DNA from 3 places in the Paenibacillus sp. FSL K6-1566 genome. Region 1 is predicted to be linked to each of the others. Evidence: riboswitches for the same ligand, from Rfam matches in the RefSeq annotation. Region 1 holds a riboswitch; each other region holds the start of a gene.
What was found. A riboswitch is a leader RNA that binds a small molecule or an ion and turns the genes downstream of it on or off. The one in region 1 is predicted to bind thiamine pyrophosphate.
Positions count from the first base shown of each region.

Region 1 (6,617 bases):
CCGGCGTGCTGGAGCAGCGGGCGTTGGCACGGTTCATCGCCAGCGGCGGTTACGGGCGGCATCTCCGGCGGATGACCCGGCGCTACGGCGCGAGGTATCGAACGCTTCGCGAAGCGATGGACGCTCATGCAGGCGGCTTATTCCGGCTCCGGCCCTGCGACGCGGGGCTTCACGTGTATGCGGACTGGCTGCAATCGCCCGCCGAGTATCACGCGTTTCGCCAAGCCGCGCGCAGTCGCGGCGTGCTGTTTCGCGATGCGACCGTTTACAGCTGCACGCCTGGTCCGCCCGGCGCATGCTTTGGATTTTCCCAGTTGGAGCGGGCAAATATCGAAGCAGGCGTTCTCCGTTTGGCCTCGGCATGGGCGGACATGCAAAAAAACGGAAAACCGGGTATGATGGAGAGAGAATATTTTTAAAAGAGATGAGGGGGAATGACGTGATGCTGAATGCATCGCCGTCTTCTTTTGTAATAATGCCCGCGCTCGCGAAGATCGTCTGCGAGCCGGGCTGGAAGTGGCAGAAACGCGAGCGGCCCATGCAGAACTACGATTTGTTTTATGTATGGAGCGGTGAAGGTACGCTGGAACTGAATGATAAGCCGTATGAGATCGGTAAAGGAAGCTGCTTTCTGTTCCGTCCGGGCGACCATACCAGCGCGACGCATAATCCACAGAAGCCGCTCGTTTTAACATATATACATTTTGACGTGAAGGAGCCGGTTACGGACATTCCGGCCCCGTACCGGCAGCTGGGCGAGACGATGGATTTCGAATATTTGCTGGCCCGGTATGTCCGGTTGTATCTGGACAAGCCTTACGGGGCGGAAGAAGAGGGCCAGCTTATCCTGAAGCAGCTCATGATTCATCTGCTGCGGTCTGACCTGAATGAGCCTGTCGTAAAAAAAGCCAGCAACCAGCTGATGGAGGCGATCCACGAAATCGCCAACTATGTGCGCCAGCACCCGGGGATTCCGCATCGCGTGGAGGATTTGGCGGCAAGAGCCGGACTGTCCCCGCGTTATTTCTCGATCAAATTCAAGGAGCTGATCGGTACGCCGGTCCAATCCTATATTATCCAGATGCGGATCGAGCGGGCGCAGCATCTGCTGGTGCACCAGGGAATGAATGTCACGGAAGTGGCCGACGCCCTCGGGTATCGCGACATTTTCTTTTTCAGCCGGCAATTCAAGCAGTATACCGGAAAGAGTCCGTCCGAAATCAGGTGATTCCCCCTCTCCCTACCGTTCACGCATGCTCTTCGCGAAGCGGAAGGGGCCTCGGGGTTTCAACGTAAGCAATTTAGGGTAATCCTCGCTTACGGTATATAGAGAGCAAGTGAGCTTTGAAAGGGGGTGTACGGGAATGAGCCCAAGAAGACGGGTGCGCGGGCGGTTTTTCAGTCGCGGCGGCGGCAGTATTTTTCGAAATCGGCTGCGCCGCATGAAGTCGACCATAAACCAAGGGCATCTTGATGTATGGTTTTGATGGAGCCTGAGTATTTTGTCCGGGGATAACAGGCGTGACCCCGATTTTATATACGATGATCCGAAGCTAGCAGCCCAGCCGGGTGATCTTCAAGTGCCTTGTACATACCTGGTTGGTGAGAAGCACCATGTTGGAATTATTTTATAAGTTAAACGTAAAAGGGAGTCCGGGAGGGCTCTCTTTTTACATGGGACTTGCGTGATGCCCCTTGGCTTTATGCTCGAGCTCTAAGTTTCACGATTGAGCTTGGGACCGACCCCGTGTATGATCAGTTTACGGATATTCGGAAGCGGTTTATAAGAGGTTTTCGAGTTGCGGCAAGGTATAAGGCCAAGCAGGGAACTGGCGACTGCATGATTGAGAAAGCTGGGGGGATGGAGTTTATGAAAGCGGCGAATCAAAAGACAGCCCTGGTGACAGGCGCATCCAGCGGCTTCGGACTGCTGATCAGCATCGAGCTGGCGAAAGGCGGGTATGATGTCGCAGCCGGGATGCGAAGGCCGGAGGCAGCCGGGGAGCTCCTGCAGCAGGCGGCGAAGTTCGGTGTGGCCGAGCGGATTCGCGTGATCGAGCTGGATATTTGCAGCGAAGAGCAGGTACAGGCAGCTGCACGCTCCGTGGAGCAGGAGCTCGGGCGCCTGGATGTGCTGGTGAATAACGCAGGCATCGCGGTCGGCGGATTCGTGGAAGAGGTGCCGCTTAGCGAGTGGAGACGACAGCTCGAGACCAATGTGATCGGAACCGTCTCCGTGACGCAAAGCATGCTGCCGTTGATGCGGCGGACGGGTAAATCCAAAATGATTCTGATCAGCAGCATCAGCGGCGTTGTCGGCTTTCCGGGCTACGGCCCGTACGCCGCTTCCAAATTTGCCGTTGAAGGCCTTGGCGAAAGTCTCGCCATGGAATTGATGCCTCTAGGCATCGATGTGGTGCTGGTGCAGCCCGGCGCTTACGGCACGCCGATCTGGGGGAAGAGCTTCGGGGAGTTGAAGGTGAGGGAGGGTTCGCCATACAGCGGGATGCTGAAGCGGGTATTGGCATACTCCGAACGGACCGCCAAAAAGAGCGGGGATCCGCTCGAGGTTGCAAGGTTGGTGGCTCGAATCGCCGGTATGAAGCATCCGAGCTTCCGGTACCGGCTTCCCCGCAGCACCCGGCTGACCGGGCGGATCAAGGCATGGCTGCCCGACCGCTTCTTTCAGCGGCTGATCGTCCGGCTATTGGGAAGAGAATAAGGTCTAACATTGCCCTTGTTCGATAGGGACGCAACGGGAGTCATTGCGGTCATGAATGAAGGCATCCGCAAGGACGTTCTTTATTTTTCCATACACAGCTCCTGCTCCAAGCACGCATCCCGCTTCTGCTTCTTGTCTGCGGGCGGATGGAGGATGCCGAGCAGCTCGCCCATTTTAACCGTCGTCCCGAGAGCGAGATCTCCCCGGGGGGTAAAGGTGCCGCTCTCGGTCAACAGCACAACGGTTGAGCCGAATTCGAAGTAGGCCAGCTCGTCCCCGATCTGCCATTTCGTCACGCTCTCGTCGGCATAACGGATGCTGCTTACGTTCAATGCTCCGACCTTGACCACGGCAACCTCACCGAAATCATGCTTGATATAGGTAATGAGCCTTTCGTTGCGGCTAAGCACCGACCGGATATGGGTCATGGCAAACTCGTTGACGGGATACACCTTGCCCTTGAGGTGCTCCCGCTCGATCTGCACGCCGGTAACGGGGGCGTGAATGCGATGGTAATCCGTCGGGCTTAAATATAAGACGAACGCATAACCGTTCACATAATTCTCGAACCTTGGAGACTGCGCAAGCAGCTCTTCAATGGTGTAATCCTGTCCCTTGACGTTCAGGATGGTGCCGGTATCGATGGTGCCCATGGCGGTAATCGTCGCATCAACCGGGCTCACCATTGCATCAGCGGTCGTATCTATGGCCCGCAGGCCGAGCTTTAACCGGCGGGAGAAGAATTCATTGAGCGAGCGGTATTCATGCAGCTCTTTCTCCGCTTCATGCGCCGGTATTTGATATATTCGAATAAATGCAGGGATCAGATGACGGCTCAACCGGCTGTGGGAGAACTGCCCCACCAAATGGGACAACCACTTACGGGAGGAGAGCTCAGTCATCAGACGCAGCAATCGTTTGGCCATGTTATTCTCCTTTTTTGTGCAAAGACCTAAGCTATCGATGATGCTTGAAAAGCAATCATTCTGATATTGACATAGAATCGGCTGGAAATCAACAAACGTACCTTGAAGAAAAAAAAGACCCTTGCCAAATCAGGAAAGGCTGTGTATTTTAAAGTTAACATAAAACCGAATAGGGAATACGGGTGCTTGAGTGAATCAGGCTGAGATTGCAGCTGCTATCCGCTGTTGACCGTTAATCTGAACTGGGTAATGCCAGCGTAGAGAATATCCGCCCCTGCTTATACTAGGGCCTAATTTCCGTCTGCGCGTTTTCCAGACGGTTTTTTGTTGTGTTTTTTTTTCATTTCAAAAAATAGCGATGGAGAGGGGAAGTTGTACGATGGAAACGATGAGGCAAGGCATAATGGGGGCTCAACCCAGAAAAGGGCTTAGACTGAGCGATATTTTGGTGACGGTGCTTGTATCGCTGGTGCTGGGCGTGGTGTATCACTTTTGGGGATCGGTATACAACCTGCTGAAGCCGCTCTTTTTCGAAGCGGACGAATTGCTGTACGGCATGTGGTTCGCCGCGGCGACGCTGGCCTATCTGCTGATCCGGAAACCTGGCGTGGCGATCATTGCAGAGGTTGCGGCCGCGCATGTCGAAGTGCTGTTCGGCAGCGGGTGGGGGCTTACGCTGCTGATGTACGGCTTGATTCAAGGCTTGGGTGCCGAGCTCGTATTTGCCGCAACCCGTTACCGCAGCTCTTCCGCCTTCACGGTGGCTCTGGCGGGGGCTGCTGCCGCCGTCGGCTCGATGCTGCTTGATTTCTTCTACAGCTACACGGACGATCTACAGACCTGGATGTTTCTGGCGAAATACGGCATGCGGATCTTCAGCGGCGCCGTCATTGCAGGCCTCCTGATGCTCATCCTCGCCAAAGCGCTGGAGCGTACCGGCGTAACCTCCCTGCTGCGCCCGGCATCGCAAAAAGACTATGAGGCGCTGGACGATTCGCGCCATGTCTAAAATGCAAACGGGCGTACACCTCGGAAACACGGTGGATGCGCCTAATGATCTCCAGGCGGAACCGGCGCTTTATGTAGAAGGGCTGCGCCTTAAATACCCGGGCGAGGAGCGGCTGATGTTCAAAGATCTTTCGTTCTCCGCCGCCCGCGGAGAAAAGGTGCTGCTGCTGGGTCCAAGCGGCTGCGGCAAATCGACGCTTCTTCAGGTGCTGAGCGGGATGATTCCCCGGGCGACGGAGGTGCCGATGAAATGCGAGGCGCAGAAGCTTCCCGTTTCCTGGGGATATGTGTTCCAGGATCCGGACACCCAGTTCTGCATGCCGTTCGTCGACGAGGAGCTGGCATTCGTCCTTGAAAACCAATGCGTTCCACGGGAGCAGATGGAAGAGCGGATGCAGGCAGCGCTGCAAGCCGTCGGCTTGGAGCTGGAGTCGCTCCATGTCAAAATCGCGCATTTATCGCAAGGGATGAAGCAGCGTCTTGCCCTGGCTTCTGCCCTATTGCTGGAGCCGGAGGTGCTGCTGCTGGATGAGCCGTCGGCGCTGCTCGATCCCGAGGGCCGCGAACAAATCTGGACGGCGGTGAAGGCCGTGTCCGCAGGGCGCACCTTGATCATTGTGGAGCACCGGATTGAGGAGATGGCTGAATATGCAGACCGGGTCGTGCTTTTTGGCCCGGATGGGACGATTCTGGGTGAAGGCACGCCGGCCGACGTATTCGCCCGCTATTCACGGGAGCTGAAGGAATTCGGCATCTGGTATCCCGGCGTATGGGACGACTATGCGCAGTCCCTATCCGGCAGGGAGGTATTTGCACCGCTCGGGGTATCCTCCGGCGGATCCCGCCAGGATGACTCCTTCGCCCGGGATTCGGGAAAAGCCGCTCAGCTACAGAACCGGGAGCGGCTCCATTCCGTTGAGGAGTCCGGACGGCTTACCGGAACGGACTTTACGTCGGCAGAACAGATCAAGCCTGCCGTTCAGCTGGCCCAGTTCTCAGGCAAGCGTTGGGACAAAGCCGTTATTACCGTCCAAGGGGCGGAGGTGTATCCGGGCGATTTTATTGCGATTGTGGGGCCGAACGGAGCGGGGAAGAGCTCGCTGCTTCTGAGCCTGATGGGGCTGCTGAATGCGGAAGGCACGTACCGCCTCAGCGGGGAGGAGGTTCCGTTAGGGAAAGGAAGACGAAACCGCAAACAAAGGGAGCGAATGCTCCGCCGAATCGGATTCGTATTTCAGAATCCCGAGCTGCAATTCGTGACGGAGCGCGTTACGGATGAGGTGGCGTACTCCTTGCTGGTGGACGGCATGTCCGCGGATGAGGCGGCTGAGCAGGCCCGCCGGACGCTGGAGCGATTCGGACTAGACGGCAAGGAGAGCCGGCATCCATACCAGCTATCCACGGGCCAGAAACGCCGCCTCAGCGTGGCCACAGCCATGGCCAGACAGCCGGCGGTGCTGCTGCTGGATGAGCCTACGTTTGGCCAGGATGCACGGAATACCTTTGCGATTCTTAAGATGTGCGAACGGCTGCGCCAGGCCGGGACGGCGATCGTGATGGTTACCCACGAGATGCGAATCGCCGAGCAGGCGGCCACCCATATTTGGGAGATCCGTCAAGGGCAGCTGGCTACCTGCATGGCATCGCCCAGGCTGACGGCAAGGAGAGCTCCTGGCTTCCAGGAGAACGGTTATCCGCCAATGAGGGCGGAGGACGAAGCCAAGGAATTTGGCGCCCGTGAGGACAACAAGGAATCTTCAGGCAGACCGTACGCGGAGGTGAGGTCATGAATATATGGAATCCGGTCCGCATCACGTGGCTGCACCGGGCAAATCCGGTGGTGAAGCTGTTTCTCGTCTGCTCCCTGTTCCTGATGACGGTGCTGACGCATGACATTGACTTTGTGGCGTATCAGGCGCTGATCTTTATGCTATGTCTCCTGGCGCTGTCCGGTGTCCGCA
Region 1 is NZ_JBBOSR010000001.1:5,461,669-5,468,285, reverse strand. It holds gene pdxR (MocR-like pyridoxine biosynthesis transcription factor PdxR) at 1-419, shown strand, start outside; gene NST08_RS24375 (helix-turn-helix domain-containing protein) at 443-1,228, shown strand; gene NST08_RS24370 (hypothetical protein) at 1,365-1,487, shown strand; gene NST08_RS24365 (SDR family oxidoreductase) at 1,871-2,722, shown strand; gene asd (archaetidylserine decarboxylase) at 2,803-3,648, opposite strand; TPP riboswitch at 3,817-3,929, shown strand; gene NST08_RS24355 (ECF transporter S component) at 4,037-4,657, shown strand; gene NST08_RS24350 (ABC transporter ATP-binding protein) at 4,650-6,446, shown strand; gene NST08_RS24345 (energy-coupling factor transporter transmembrane component T family protein) at 6,443-6,617, shown strand, end outside.

Region 2 (6,617 bases), 4.9 Mb from region 1:
CAGGGCATCGAGCGCGCTGAACGGCTCATCGAGGCACATGACCTCCTGCGGGCTCATGAGCGCCCGCAGAAATGCCGCGCGCTGCTGCATCCCGCCTGATAGGGTATGCGGATAAGCCTGCTCGAAGCCGCCAAGCCCGGCCCGTTCCATCCAAGCGCGGGCATGGGCGCGAGCGGAAGCTTTAGAGGTCCCCCGGAGCTCCTCCGGCAGCAGGACGTTGTCCTCAATCGTCCGCCACGGGAACAAGGCCGGCTGCTGCGGCATATAAGCGATGCGGCCCTTCTCCCCGGTGACCTCCAGTCCCTCCATGAGGACCTGACCGGCATCAGGCGCAATCAATCCGCCGATGATGTGAAAGAGCGTGCTTTTTCCGCTGCCGGAAGGGCCGATGATCGATACGAATTCCCCGGGAAGCACCTTAAGCGACAGCTCCTCCAGCACATGCACTTCACTGCGCCGCTCGCGGAACACCTTGCGAATCCCCCGGACCTCCAGGGCAGGAGCGGGGGGAGCGGCTGCGCCGCCGGTCGAATTCAAGACGGAATCAGGCGCTTGCTGCGTCATATGGGCAGCCTCCCTTCTTTATTAAGATCCCTGATTTCAACCTTATCTGTAATCTGAATATGAAAGAACCATTTAAAGCTGGGAGCAGCCGCGATGCAAGAGGAACCCTGCATGTATTTGCCCCGCCTCCCGGTTCAATCGTTCAACTCATGAAGCAGAGAGCATCTATATGGCCAAGCCATGCCAATCAATGCTTCCGGTTCCAGCGGATCAGCCGTTTCTCCAGCAGGGTGATAACGCCTACCATGAGCAGGCTGAGCAGCACGATAACCAGAATGGCCACGAATACGCGATCGGTCCGGTACCCGGATTTTTGCAGCATCATATAATAGCCGATTCCCCGGTCAGACCCGATCCATTCCCCGATGACCGCCCCCATGACCGAATACGTGGCCGCGATCCGAATCCCGGAGAAGATGGATGGCAGCGCGTGCGGAAGCTCCAGCTTGGTGAAGATTTGCCACGGCGTGGCTCCCGTCATCTGCATATAATTCATCATCGTGCGGTCGGTCCGTGCCAGCCCGTCGAGGGCCGCTACGGCTACGGGGAAGAAGCAAACGAGCGTAATGACGATGACCTTCGGCAGCATGCCGAACCCGAACCAGATCATGAGGAGCGGGGCCAAGGCGATGGTCGGCACGTTCTGGCTTAAGATGAGAAGCGGATAAAGGGCTGTTTTGAGAAAAGGGACCCTGTGCAGAGCCAAAGAGAGCAGGAGTCCGATACCGGTTCCGATGGCAAATCCGATCACGGTTAACTTTAGGGTAGCCCAGGTGTGTTCCATAAGTCCCGACGCCCCGGTGATGGCTTCATGCCCGATAGCCGTCGGCGCAGGCAGAATGAATTTCTCGATATCGAACATCCAGACCGCAGCCTGCCACACGATCAAAAAGAAGAGGACCGCCACGACGGGCGGCCATATCGAGCTCCACCAGCTTTTCATGGACGGTATTTCTCCGTGAGCTTATCCATGCTGATGCCCTGCGGATGATGTGCGATTTTGACTTGGGAGATGATGCTCGGACTCCCGGCTTTCACCAGCGCATCATGCATTCGCTCCACGATGCGGAGCAGCTCGGACAGCTCGCCTTCCATCGTTGTTTCCAAAGCATGGACCTCGTATTTGACGCCGGAATCCTGGATTACCTTAATGGCTTCATCCACATAAGGGATGCTGTCTCCGCCGTCCGGCGTACGCGGAATGACTTGAATGCTCAGCAGTGTATTCGCCATGAGTCAATCGTCCTTTCGTATATGGGTTCTCATTTGCACGGCCGTTAAGCCTCATGCCGATGAGCCGCGAAGCAGCATTGCAATGCTGCGGGGAGTGCTTCTCCTATTTGTCAGGCAAAAACTCATTCGTAAACGCGCGCTCCGCGTCCAATTCCTTCTCCAGCAGCTTGCGCTCAAACATCCAGTCGGCATATCCGGACCAAACCTCGGCCTTCTGCTCGCCCCAGCGCGGCGCGTCATCTTGATAGCGCGGGCTGAGCCACTTCTGGCTTTCCAGCACCAGCTCGGCATCCAGGTCGGGAACTGCCTTCGACAGCAGTGCCGCGGCATCTTCCGGATGGTCTATCGCATATTGATAGCCTTTGGACGTTGCGCGCATGAACGCTTTGACAAGCTCCGGGTCATCCGCGATCAGCTTCTCGTTCGTTACGATGACCGGCGTATAATAATCCAGCTGTTCGGAATAATCCTTCACGTAGATCATGTCCAGCGGCTCGCCGCGAAGCTGGGCTTCAATGCCTGTCCAGGCATAGTAGATCCAGGCGAAATCAATATCCCGCTTAACCGCCGTAAAATAATCGGCGTCTCCGATGTTCACGATGTTGACCTTGTTCACATCGGCTCCATCGATCTCCATGATCGATTTCATGACGGCTTCCTCAATCGGAGAGCCCCAGCCTCCGTAGGATTTTCCTTCAAAATCGGAGGCCTTCTTGATGCCCCGATCCTTCGGTGCAGCGAATCCGGACGTATTATGCTGAATGATGGCTGCGATCGAAACCAGCGGCAGCCCCTGTGTCCGGGCGAGCGTTACGCCCTCCTGATAGCTGATGCCGAACGGTACGTTGCCGGAAGCGACCATCGCATCGGTTCCCCCGGAGCCCGGCTGTACGATTTGCACGTTCAGCCCTTCCTCCTCATAATATCCGAGCTCCTTGGCTGCATATAATCCGGTGTGGTTCGTGTTCGCCGACCAGTCCAGCATCAATTGGACATCGCGGAGCTTGGCCGGCTGTTCTCCTTCTCCGGCAGTCTCTTGCTTGCCGGGCGCGCTTCCGCCGTTCTGGCCGCTTGCCCCGCAGCCGGAAGCGACCAGAAGCAGGACGCAGGCTAGCAGCAGAGAGAGCCATGTACGTTGTTTCATCGTGTTTCTCCTCTCCTTATATGTCTTCCATTTTCCGTATTAACTTCATAACAACAACAAAAAACGCCCCGATCGTATCGGAGCGCATGACGGCGTAAGTATATACTACGGCTTATGAACAGCCGCAATCCTATGGCTTCCTACGCTGGCATTACCCAGATCAGGTATAAGGGTCAGTATCTCTATGGGATACACTCTCAGCCGGCCGATTCCAGCTCCCCCGGTATTTATGAAGTTACGGGTTATACTTCCGTTATTATAGACCTACCGGAAGCACCTGTCCAGTACGGGAACGCCCCATGCCTGAAGGCGATTTTCTACGTTCGTATAGGTCGCCGGGGTGAGTGGCTGTCCAGGCATGGAAGACCCGAATGATCCAGGCGACCCATAGGAGTCTCTATATGCGGGCGGGCAACCTTAGACCTGGCCTGTTAGCGCTGGAAAAATTCAATCCATTCGCCTTCCGGACCGTGCACGAAGAAATAGCGGTAGCCGTTGGGCAGCGTGACGATTTCCTCATCCAGATGCGGAACGTCCAGCTCTTTCACCCGTGCATATTCCGCTTCAATGTCGTCCGTGCTGACGGCAAAGTGATGCACCGTTCCCTCCGCAGGAAGGGAGTCGCTGTATCCTTGAATCAGCTCGACCTCGGTTTCATCGCTGCCGTTAAAGCCGAGGAAAGCCAGCTGGATGACACCGTTCGTGTGCGTCAGACGGTCCTTGAGCTCAAGGCCGACCACCTTCGTATAGAAAGCGATCGTTGCTTCCAGATCCCTTACGACAATGCCTACATGGTCCAATCGTCTTTGTCCCATTTTACAAGAACCCCTTCCATGAAACTATGCTAGGATATAAAACCAAAGATACGTTGATATGAAAGAATAATACTACATAAACCCCATGTGTCAAGTGGGGATTGAGTGACTACAATCCCGGGACAATTCCGCAAATAACGATTCTACGCGGCCTATATGCCTATAAATATCCAGTTGTTGGGCGCTTCTTTCTTTACTTTTCCTCGGGCTAAAAGTATGATTGGATATGGAAACGCTTTAATTCGAAAGACCTATTCATCATGAATGACCAAGCCTACCTTTTGTTTCAGGGAGGGATATGAATGAGCCCGGGTCCATCCGATTCCATATATATTCGGCTCGCGATTGGATACGCATTGATCCAATGGATATTGGCCCTGTGGATGCCGGACGCTTTATTGCTTCACCGCATCTTAGCCATTATGGCTCCGATAGCCGCATTCGCGTATTTGATCGGGGTGATTGGCAGTCGGTATGAGCAAGGCCATCTTCGCAGATTTTGGCTTCTGATTGCAGCCGGATTGGCCGGCGATGCAATAGGGCGCATCCTGTATGCGGGTGATGAATGGATTGGAGGGGTGTTTGGCGGATCCATCCGGCTGGCGGAACTGTTCTGGAGCTTGGAAGCTCTATTGTTCGCCGGTGCCCTGATTTACCTGTTCAGACGAGTGCAGGGTCCGCTGCGGGGCGCTCGGTTTACCCTGGACATCATCATTGTTGCGATTACCTTGATGACGGTGGGGTGGGAGTATCTCATTAAGCCGGAGATGGAGAGCGGGACGGATACCGTCTGGAGGTCGGCCGGAGGAGCGATGCTCTATCCGCTGTGCGGAATCGTACTGATGTTCTTTACGCTGGTCGTGTATTTTAACACTAAGCAGCTGCACAAGCGGGCGGTCATCTTCCTGTGCCTTGGTGGAAGCGCATTTGCGCTCGGGGATGTCCTTCGGATCTTTCTTGATAGTTTCATGAACATCGGAGCTGGCCTATATGTATATCCGCTGCACACCCTCTCTGCATGCTTTATCGGCTTTGCGGGTGGACAAACGCTGCCTCGAAGGGGGAGGAGATCCCTATCCGAGAAGAAGCCGTGGCCGGCAGGAACCTTGATCGTACGATATTTGCTGCCCTACAGCGTCCTTGGCGGAATGTTTGCCCTGATGGCCCATCGGTTCGGGGGATGGAGCGGTCTATTTACCGGCTTGACCCTCTGCTTCATTCTCATTTTGATCAGGCAAATCCTGATTCAGGTCGAGAATGACCGCTTGTTCGAAAGGCTGCATGTCAGCCTGCAGAAGAGTGAATCGCTCGCGCACCGCGACGATTTGACGGGCCTGTATAACCGTCGTTATTTTAACGCCAGGCTTTCGGAAGCTTTGGGCGAAGCAGATCGGGCCGGTTTCCGTGTCGGACTGCTGTATATGGACTTGAACCGTTTTAAGCGCGTGAATGACAAGTATGGGCACCGTGCGGGGGATTTGCTGATCCAGAAGGTGGCGCAGCGCCTCCATTCGCTGGAGTCAAAGGGCGTAATCGTATCCCGGCTCGGCGGCGATGAATTTACGGTTATGCTGTATCCGGCCGGAGAGGATCAGGAGCTGATCTGGATGGCGGAGGATATCTGGACGCTGCTGAGCGAGCCCTATGAGCTGGAAGGAACCGAAATTTACACCTCGCCGAGCATCGGGATTGCGGTTTACCCCGATCATGCCAAGGATGACCAGGAGCTGATCGGCCGTGCGGATACGGCGATGTATGCGGCGAAGGAGCGGCATGCCCGGTGGCATTTTGACGTAGAGCAGACCATGCTGCTGCAGCTTCTTCATAAGAAAGCGGATTAAAAGGTGCGATTCCTTTGTCGGATCGTCGAAAGTCAGTTGTTATCGGCAATTCTTGTCGATTTTTGCTATATCAAGAGTCGCTTTAACATAGATATTACGCATTTGCAGTAAAATTAGGTCATAAGTTTGATAGAAATCCATAAAATGCAAAGAAATCATATTCTAAATGCCGATAAAGCATAGTGAGAGCTTGCTTGCCAAGGAGGACGAACATGATTTGCGACAATTGCAGCACCTTTGAAGCGATTGAGGACCAAGGAAGAACCGTTCATATGAAGCCTGCTCGGCAAGAGCTTGTGCGCTTGCTTGCACAGAACGGCTACACGGTGCAGGAACACAATGAGAGTTGTGCTGTGAACTATAAGGAACGTTCCGATCTGATCTCCATTATGGAGTGTCTGCAATCCCTTCCGCGAAATCTATGTGATGAGCTGTCCTTCTGTGTCACTGGAGGGGAAGCTCCGAAGACCCGGCATATTTGGACGCCGATGCAGAGGTTTGAGCTGCAGATGGAGCACTATGATATGGTGAACGTTATATTACATAAAGAATTTACGAGCTATATGCAGCCGATCGTGGATCCGTCCGAGCATATTGTTGCCTATGAATTTCTGCTGCGTCCGCTCAAAGGCGGGATCCCGTTTAAGCCCCATGAGCTGTTCGAAACGGCACGCAAGACCGGTTTGCAGGTTTTTCTGGATCAAGCGGCCAGAACGTCTGCGATTGAAACCAGCGCACAATGGCTTCCGAAGGGCGTGAAGCGCTTCGTGAATTTCCTGCCATCTTCGATCTACGACGCCCAGATGTGCCTGAACCATACCTTCCATACGATTGAACGACTCGGGCTCGATCCCGGGGATTTCGTATTCGAGGTGGTGGAAACCGAGAAGGTCGATGATGTCGGGCACCTGCAATCGATCTTCGAGGCCTATCGCAGCCACGGGATCTCGGTAGCGATGGATGACGTAGGGGCAGGCTACTCCACCTTGGAGCAAATGATCAAGCTGAAACCGGATTATG
Region 2 is NZ_JBBOSR010000001.1:597,301-603,917, forward strand. It holds gene NST08_RS02605 (ABC transporter ATP-binding protein) at 1-564, opposite strand, end outside; gene NST08_RS02610 (ABC transporter permease) at 752-1,507, opposite strand; gene NST08_RS02615 (thiamine-binding protein) at 1,504-1,797, opposite strand; gene NST08_RS02620 (ABC transporter substrate-binding protein) at 1,901-2,941, opposite strand; TPP riboswitch at 3,062-3,173, opposite strand; gene NST08_RS02625 (VOC family protein) at 3,373-3,756, opposite strand; gene NST08_RS02630 (GGDEF domain-containing protein) at 4,059-5,597, shown strand; gene NST08_RS02635 (EAL domain-containing protein) at 5,810-6,617, shown strand, end outside.
Region 2: linked by a shared signal. The riboswitch ahead of NST08_RS02620 (ABC transporter substrate-binding protein) and the one ahead of NST08_RS24355 (ECF transporter S component) in region 1 are both predicted to bind thiamine pyrophosphate.

Region 3 (6,617 bases), 1.0 Mb from region 1:
ATCGGAAGGGGACGGCGAGGATTCGTTAGGCGCGGCATGGATTCCGCTGGAGCAGCTGAGCGGGCTGCCGCTGACGCCGTTTGCGGAGATGATGGCTGAACAGATCATGGGCGAGGACGATAAGCGGATCACGAAGAATGATCTCAAGCCGCACATGAGCGAGGAATAATTGGTTTTTCCAAAGTATTTTCTTGTGAAACGTAAAATACGGCTTCCGCGATCCAGGATCATCGAACCAGGAGGAGCATCGTGAAATGCAAAAAGCAGGCCCGAATCGGAGTGAAGCCGATTCAGGCCTGCTTCTGTATGTAATTCAGCTAGAATTTGAAAATATTGATCGTCTTCTGCAGCTGGAAGACAGCGTTGTTCATTGCCTCTGCTTCTTCGGCCATCTTCTTGATTGAGGTAATCCCCTCGTTCATGGAGGCGGATACCTGCTCCGTCCCTGCTGCGGACTGCTGGGTAATGGCCGAAATGTTCTGAATGGCGGCGGATATGCTCTGCGCGCTCTCCAGCATGGACTCGCTTTCCTTGGAGAAGGCGGCAATCTGCTCGGTGATGTACTGCACGCTGCTTACGATCTGCATGAAGACTTCCTCGGCTTCCCGGATCAGCTCCGTTTGTTGGCGCACGACATCCTCATTGATCTTAATGTTCTGGGTCGCATGCTTAATGTCTGCCTCAATGCTGCGAACCAGATTGAACACTTCACGCGTGGAGGAGGTCGATTCCTCCGCGAGCTTTCGAACCTCCTGGGCTACAACGGCAAAGCCGGCGCCGTGCTCGCCGGCACGGGCCGCCTCGATTGAAGCGTTTAATGACAGCAGATTCGTCTGATCGGCCAGCTCGGATATCGTTTCGGTAATTTTCGTAATGCCTTTGGCGTTTCGCGCGAGCGCATCAATGGATTCGGATACTTTGGCCGTTGCCTCGATATTTCGCAGCATGCCGGCCGATTGCCGGGATACCGATTCTCTTCCTTGCTCCACCAGCTGCAAAGTTGCCATCGACCGGGAGTTCATTTCATGGGTTGAGTGGGTGTAATTGCCGACCTTCTCCTCGATTTCCTTGATCGAGTCGGTCATTGCGGACACGTCCTCCGATATTTCGCCTGCTCCGACGGCCAGCTCTCCTGCAGAAAGCGATACCTGGTTCATGACCTGGATAAGCTCCTGATTTTTCGTTGATATATTCCGGCTTGAAGCCATGACGCTGCGGGTGATGTCGGAGGTTTCCTGAAGGATTTTGCGGAGCTTGTCCACCATGCTGTTGAAGGTTCTGCTGAGATCATTCATTCCGCCCATCTCTTCTACCTGGAAGGTAAAATCTCCTTTGGCAATTTTGGCGGAGACGCTGGAGATTTCGGAGAACGTGCTCGTAAGCGCTCTCTCAATGACACGGGAAAGTGGATAAGTGAGTCCGATTAGCACCGCAACAAGTACGATACCAATGACCGCTTTGCCTACGAGTATAAAGGCGATCAGCATTGGAAGCGCGAACAAGGCGGCAATGAGATAACAGGCTGCTGTGATTTTTTGAGCGATCGGGAGTCTGTTGAACCATGCCATACGAATGAATCCTCCTCAAGCTATATAGGATATTTTTACCATGATTATATCATCGTGCGACAAAAGTAGATACAAGGAATTACAAAATTTTCAATCAGGTGAGTCTAAAGACCCTGAATGAAACCCGGAAGATTCTGATCTAATGTTATCCTCGTACAGAACTCGTGAAAAAGAGAGCGGATTTGTGAACGCTTATGCGCTACAAACCCGCTCCAACGATTGTCTATTTCTCTGCCCGGAACAATGCGGAGGCCAAATATTCGGTGTTATCGAGAATCATGCGGTCATGCTTGAAGACCGTCTCCCAGAGTGCAAGGTCGAGCAATATTCCTTTATCCCGCTGCTCATAGGCATCCAGATGGCGTGTCTGTTCCTCCTTCAACTTCTCGTTGAAATGATTGTATTCCAGCACCTCGGCCTGCTTGAAGCCGCTGCCCAGCAGCGCATCGCGCCATTTCTCCCGGTCCATGAGGCGGGGGATGCCGAAGAAGGCAAGCAGCTCGTTGAGCTGCGGTTCAGGCATGCTCTTATCCAGAATCAGCTCCCTGTCCATTAAAATTCCGCCGGCATCCAGAACGCGGTAATATTCCGGAATGGAGCGCGACGTATCGGTGAAGACGGTGACCGACTCGGCCAGAATGACATCGAATTGATTGTCCGGAAAAGGCAGCGAGCATACGTCTGCCTGAAGAAATTCCACATCACTGCCCATCGCCGCTGCTCTTGCTTTTGCTTTTGTAATCATATGCTCATTCAGATCAATGGCCGTCACTTGGTAGCCTAGGCCGGCTAGGTGACAGGCCGTTCGGCCGGTTCCGCAGCCAACCTCCAGAATTCGGCTGCTCGGCCTGATAGGGTACGAATTCAGCATTCTCAGAGTGGCCTCGAATCCCCCGGGGTGGGCGCTGCCCATCCCTAATTTGGACAGCATGTTAATGTAATTCATCGAATGGATCCCTACTTTCGTTATCTGCATAAGGATATTTGTTTATTTACCATATGATTGAGGTACGTTTGGGGTTTTCGCTGAATTTACTATTTTGAGCCCTTTTTTTGAAGATATGAGCGGTTTGGGGGAAATACGCATGAAGATGGAGCCGATTCAGGCCGCAAGGAAGGTCGTGTCGGAACAATATCCGGATTGTCTGCTGGCTGTACTGGGGGGCAGTGCTTCCAGGGGAGAGCATAACGAGCACTCAGACCTTGACGTGATCATTGTAGAGAGAGAAGGCGAAGGGCTGAGGAGAAGGACGATTGAAGCTGCCGGCTGGATCGTAGAGCTGTTTATTTTATCTAGCTCCGGCTATCGCGAAGATTTTGACGCAGGCATCGTTGCGGCGAATCCGACGTTGCAGCGGATCATGGCTGAAGGCGTTGTTCTCTGCTCGCTACCGGAAGGGGAAGCCATTCGCGGGGAGGCCCAGGCTGATCTGGATTACGGCCCGCTGCCATTAACGATGTCCGATATTGACGCAGCCCGGTACATGATCACCGAATACATGATGGATCTTAAGCAGGCCAAAGGGGACGGGGAAGCCTGGTTTACCGTTCAAAAAATATCGACTTTGCTCTGCGAGTTTGTCCTGAGGGTGAACCGGCAATGGACGGGGGAAGGGAAGACGCTGTTCCGGCTGGTCTCCGGCTTCGATCCGCATTTTAGCGAGCGGTTGGTGCAAGCGCTGGAGGCGATGTACCGTACCCGGCAATCGCATCAGCTCATGAAGCTGTGCGAGCAGGTTTTGCTCCCTTACGGAGGCCAGCTGCTTGTCGGATATGAAGAATAAGGCCATCGGCTGGGGGAAAAGACAAGCGGTACAGCTGCCGTGACCGTCGTTCTTTCCGGCTCATACCTTAATATGTGATGACATCACGTATTTCAATAAATCCAGGAGGGATCGTCATGAGCGGAGCATATGGTGGAGATGTTTGGGGCACATCAACGGGTATTATACTGGTTCTCTTTATCCTGCTCGTAATCATCTCGCTTGCTTGGGTTTAATTCATCAAGGATACGCGGTGGATAGCACAAGGACTCGGCATATCGCCGGGTCCTTGTCTGCTTAAGCGTGCATATTATACGCTATTCTGCTTTGGCGATGGACTGTGCGCGGAGACGACAGCGGTCATCACGAGGTGGCTGGTATCTGTCTGGATGGCATGCTTGAACGCATCCTCGAGGGATTCGAATACGCGAGTGAGCGTTCCGTCGAGACGGCTTGCGTAATGGACGCTGCCCCCGAAGGTTCCCTTTTCCTTGGCGCGCTGCACTTCTCCGTAGATAATATCCATATAATGCTCGGTTCCGAGCGGATACAAGGCGAACTGGCAGGCGGTTTCAATATCCGCGTGTGGTCCAAGCTCGCTGTTTAACACCCCGGAATCCTCAGACATATAGACATCCGCATCCGTATCGCCTGGGCAGCCGATGGAGTAGGTCCCATTAAAGACTGTATGTACGCCGGAAGCTGCCGCATGGGCGAATATCGCACGGGTAACGTCAAATACGTGCTCGGCACGTCCGCGAACACAAGTACTGACATCATCGGTATGAATCCATACCTTATCCGTATGCACAGACTCCAACGCCCCCACAATCACTTCGACGAAGCGGTCCGTCATCGGAAATACCGAGAACCGGCAGCCAACAATCCGGCTGGTTCCGCATGCTAACTCATTCATTGTAGATTCCTCCTGCAGCATAAATTTGAGAACGCAAAATAACGCAAAAAAACCGCACCTTAAGGGATAAGTGCGGCGATGTCTACGCGAAAAAAACATAAACATGAACGCTACACTTCCCCACGCTAGCATGACCTAGATCGGGTAGTAAGGGTTAACGGCGGTTCCGCCGTTTCTCAGCACAAGGCACCCCTAGTACAGCAACACAAGATATGAAATTTTGCTTTGATTCCGGCCGGTCCAAGCTTTCGAAAGAGGGCGGCTTCTTACCTGGTAATTGTAACGTCTCGGCATCGAAAAAACAATGGCACCGCAGCAAAAAGCCGCCATGAGGAGCTTTAATAGGCTTCCTGATGGCGGCTCTTTGTCTTGTTTCGCTTACTTGTAAACTTTCACGCGATCTTCAAGCGGAGCAAATTCTTTGTCCCCTGGCTCAGCAGCCGGCTTGCCGAATGGCATTTGTGCAATCAGCTTCCAGTTTTCAGGAATGTTCCATTCAGCTTTTACTTTTTCGTCGATCAGCGGGTTGTAATGCTGCAGGGAAGCACCAAGTCCTTCGGCTTCCAGCATTGTCCAAACGACGAGCTGAAGCATGCCGTTCGACTGATTCGCCCATACCGGGAAGTTGTCGGCATAGAGCGCAAAGTTTTGCTGAAGCCCTGCGATGACATCGTTGTCCTCGAAGAACAGCACGGTGCCATAGCCTGCGCGGAAAGAGGCCATTTTCTCAGCGGTGGATTTGAATGCTTGCTCGTCGCCCACCACTTCCTTCAGAATGCCTTCCGTAATATTCCACAGCTTGTCATGCTGCTCACCAAGCAGAACGACCGCGCGTGCGCTTTGGGAGTTGAAGGAAGAAGGCGTGTATTTCACGGCATCTTTCACGATTTCTTGGATACGCTCATCGGAGATGACGGAATCCTTGCTGATCGCATAGTAGGAACGGCGATTTTTAAGTGCGGTAAGGAAGTCTTTAGACATGTTGATAAACCCTCCTGAGTCATGGTTTGGATTGCATACGCCTGATAAAAAGATGTCCTATCATTCAAGCAAATATGCATTAAGGTGATCGCTGAAATATGTTGAATTATTATTCCTTAACAACTTACTAATTGTAAGAAATAATACTTCCGTTAGTATGTTATTATATCACATTGGTCATTGTCAACCCTGTGATTGAGAATTTATAGATGAAATACCCCGTGATTGGGAGCTAAAACAGGGGAAGGGATTTTTTATTTCCTATTTATAAGAGAGGGCGAGGAGAACAATGGAAGGATTGAGGACAACAACGGCTAATTTCTGCCAAGCTTCATATTATGAACAATTGATGAACAAATCATGCAAAGATTAAAAATTTAATTGAGTTTGATTCTCAATTATACTTGTCGGTTGAGAATGAGGGTGATATAATGCTTATCAGAACGTAATTGATAATCAATCTCAATGAGAATGATAACTGAATTACGAGCTGACGAAATGATTTAGAGACATATGCATAGAAGGAAGAGCCATGAAGATCATTTACTTAGCCGCAGCCGTTGTGGCGCTTTCCATCGTCTCCTTATTTATCGGAGTCAAGGATATTTCGCCGCTGGACTTATTCTCCATGACGGAACAACAACAGCATATTATGCTCGTCAGCCGCTTGCCGCGTCTAGTCAGTCTAATTCTGGCGGGAGTCAGCATGAGTATCTGCGGATTGATCATGCAGCAGCTTAGCCGCAACAAATTCGTATCGCCGACAACGGCGGGAACCATGGATTCCGCAAGACTGGGAATTCTCGTTGCGATGCTCGTATTTACGACAAGCGGACCGCTTGTGAAAATGCTGGTGGCTTTTGTATTCGCTCTGGCCGGCACGTTTATCTTCATGAAGATCTTGGACCGGATCAAGTTCAAGGATGCGATCTTTATTCCGCTCGTTGGACTCATGTTCGGGAACATCGTAAGCTCGATCGCTACGTTCTTCGCTTATAAATATGATCTCATTCAGAACATGTCCGCATGGCTTCAAGGCGATTTTTCCATGATCATCAAGGGACAGTACGAACTTCTGTATATCAGCGTTCCGCTGGTCATTCTGGCCTACCTGTTCGCCAACAAATTCACGGTTGCCGGCATGGGTGAGGAATTCGCCACGAACCTTGGACTTCATTACCGGCGCGTCGTTAATTTGGGCTTGGTCATTGTAGCGCTGGTAACCGCATCCGTCGTGTTGACGGTCGGCGTGATTCCTTTTCTCGGTTTGATCATACCGAATATTGTAAGCCTGTATCTGGGAGACCATTTGAAAAAAAGCCTTTCCCATACCGCGCTGCTAGGGGCCGGATTCGTTCTGTTCTGCGATATCCTTGGTCGGATCATCAT
Region 3 is NZ_JBBOSR010000001.1:4,451,845-4,458,461, reverse strand. It holds gene NST08_RS19640 (NUDIX hydrolase) at 1-169, shown strand, start outside; gene NST08_RS19635 (methyl-accepting chemotaxis protein) at 318-1,568, opposite strand; gene NST08_RS19630 (class I SAM-dependent methyltransferase) at 1,792-2,514, opposite strand; gene NST08_RS19625 (nucleotidyltransferase domain-containing protein) at 2,654-3,352, shown strand; gene NST08_RS19620 (sporulation protein YjcZ) at 3,469-3,567, shown strand; gene NST08_RS19615 (YkoF family thiamine/hydroxymethylpyrimidine-binding protein) at 3,642-4,247, opposite strand; TPP riboswitch at 4,348-4,451, opposite strand; gene NST08_RS19610 (nitroreductase family protein) at 4,626-5,228, opposite strand; gene NST08_RS19605 (ABC transporter permease) at 5,761-6,617, shown strand, end outside.
Region 3: linked by a shared signal. The riboswitch ahead of NST08_RS19615 (YkoF family thiamine/hydroxymethylpyrimidine-binding protein) and the one ahead of NST08_RS24355 (ECF transporter S component) in region 1 are both predicted to bind thiamine pyrophosphate.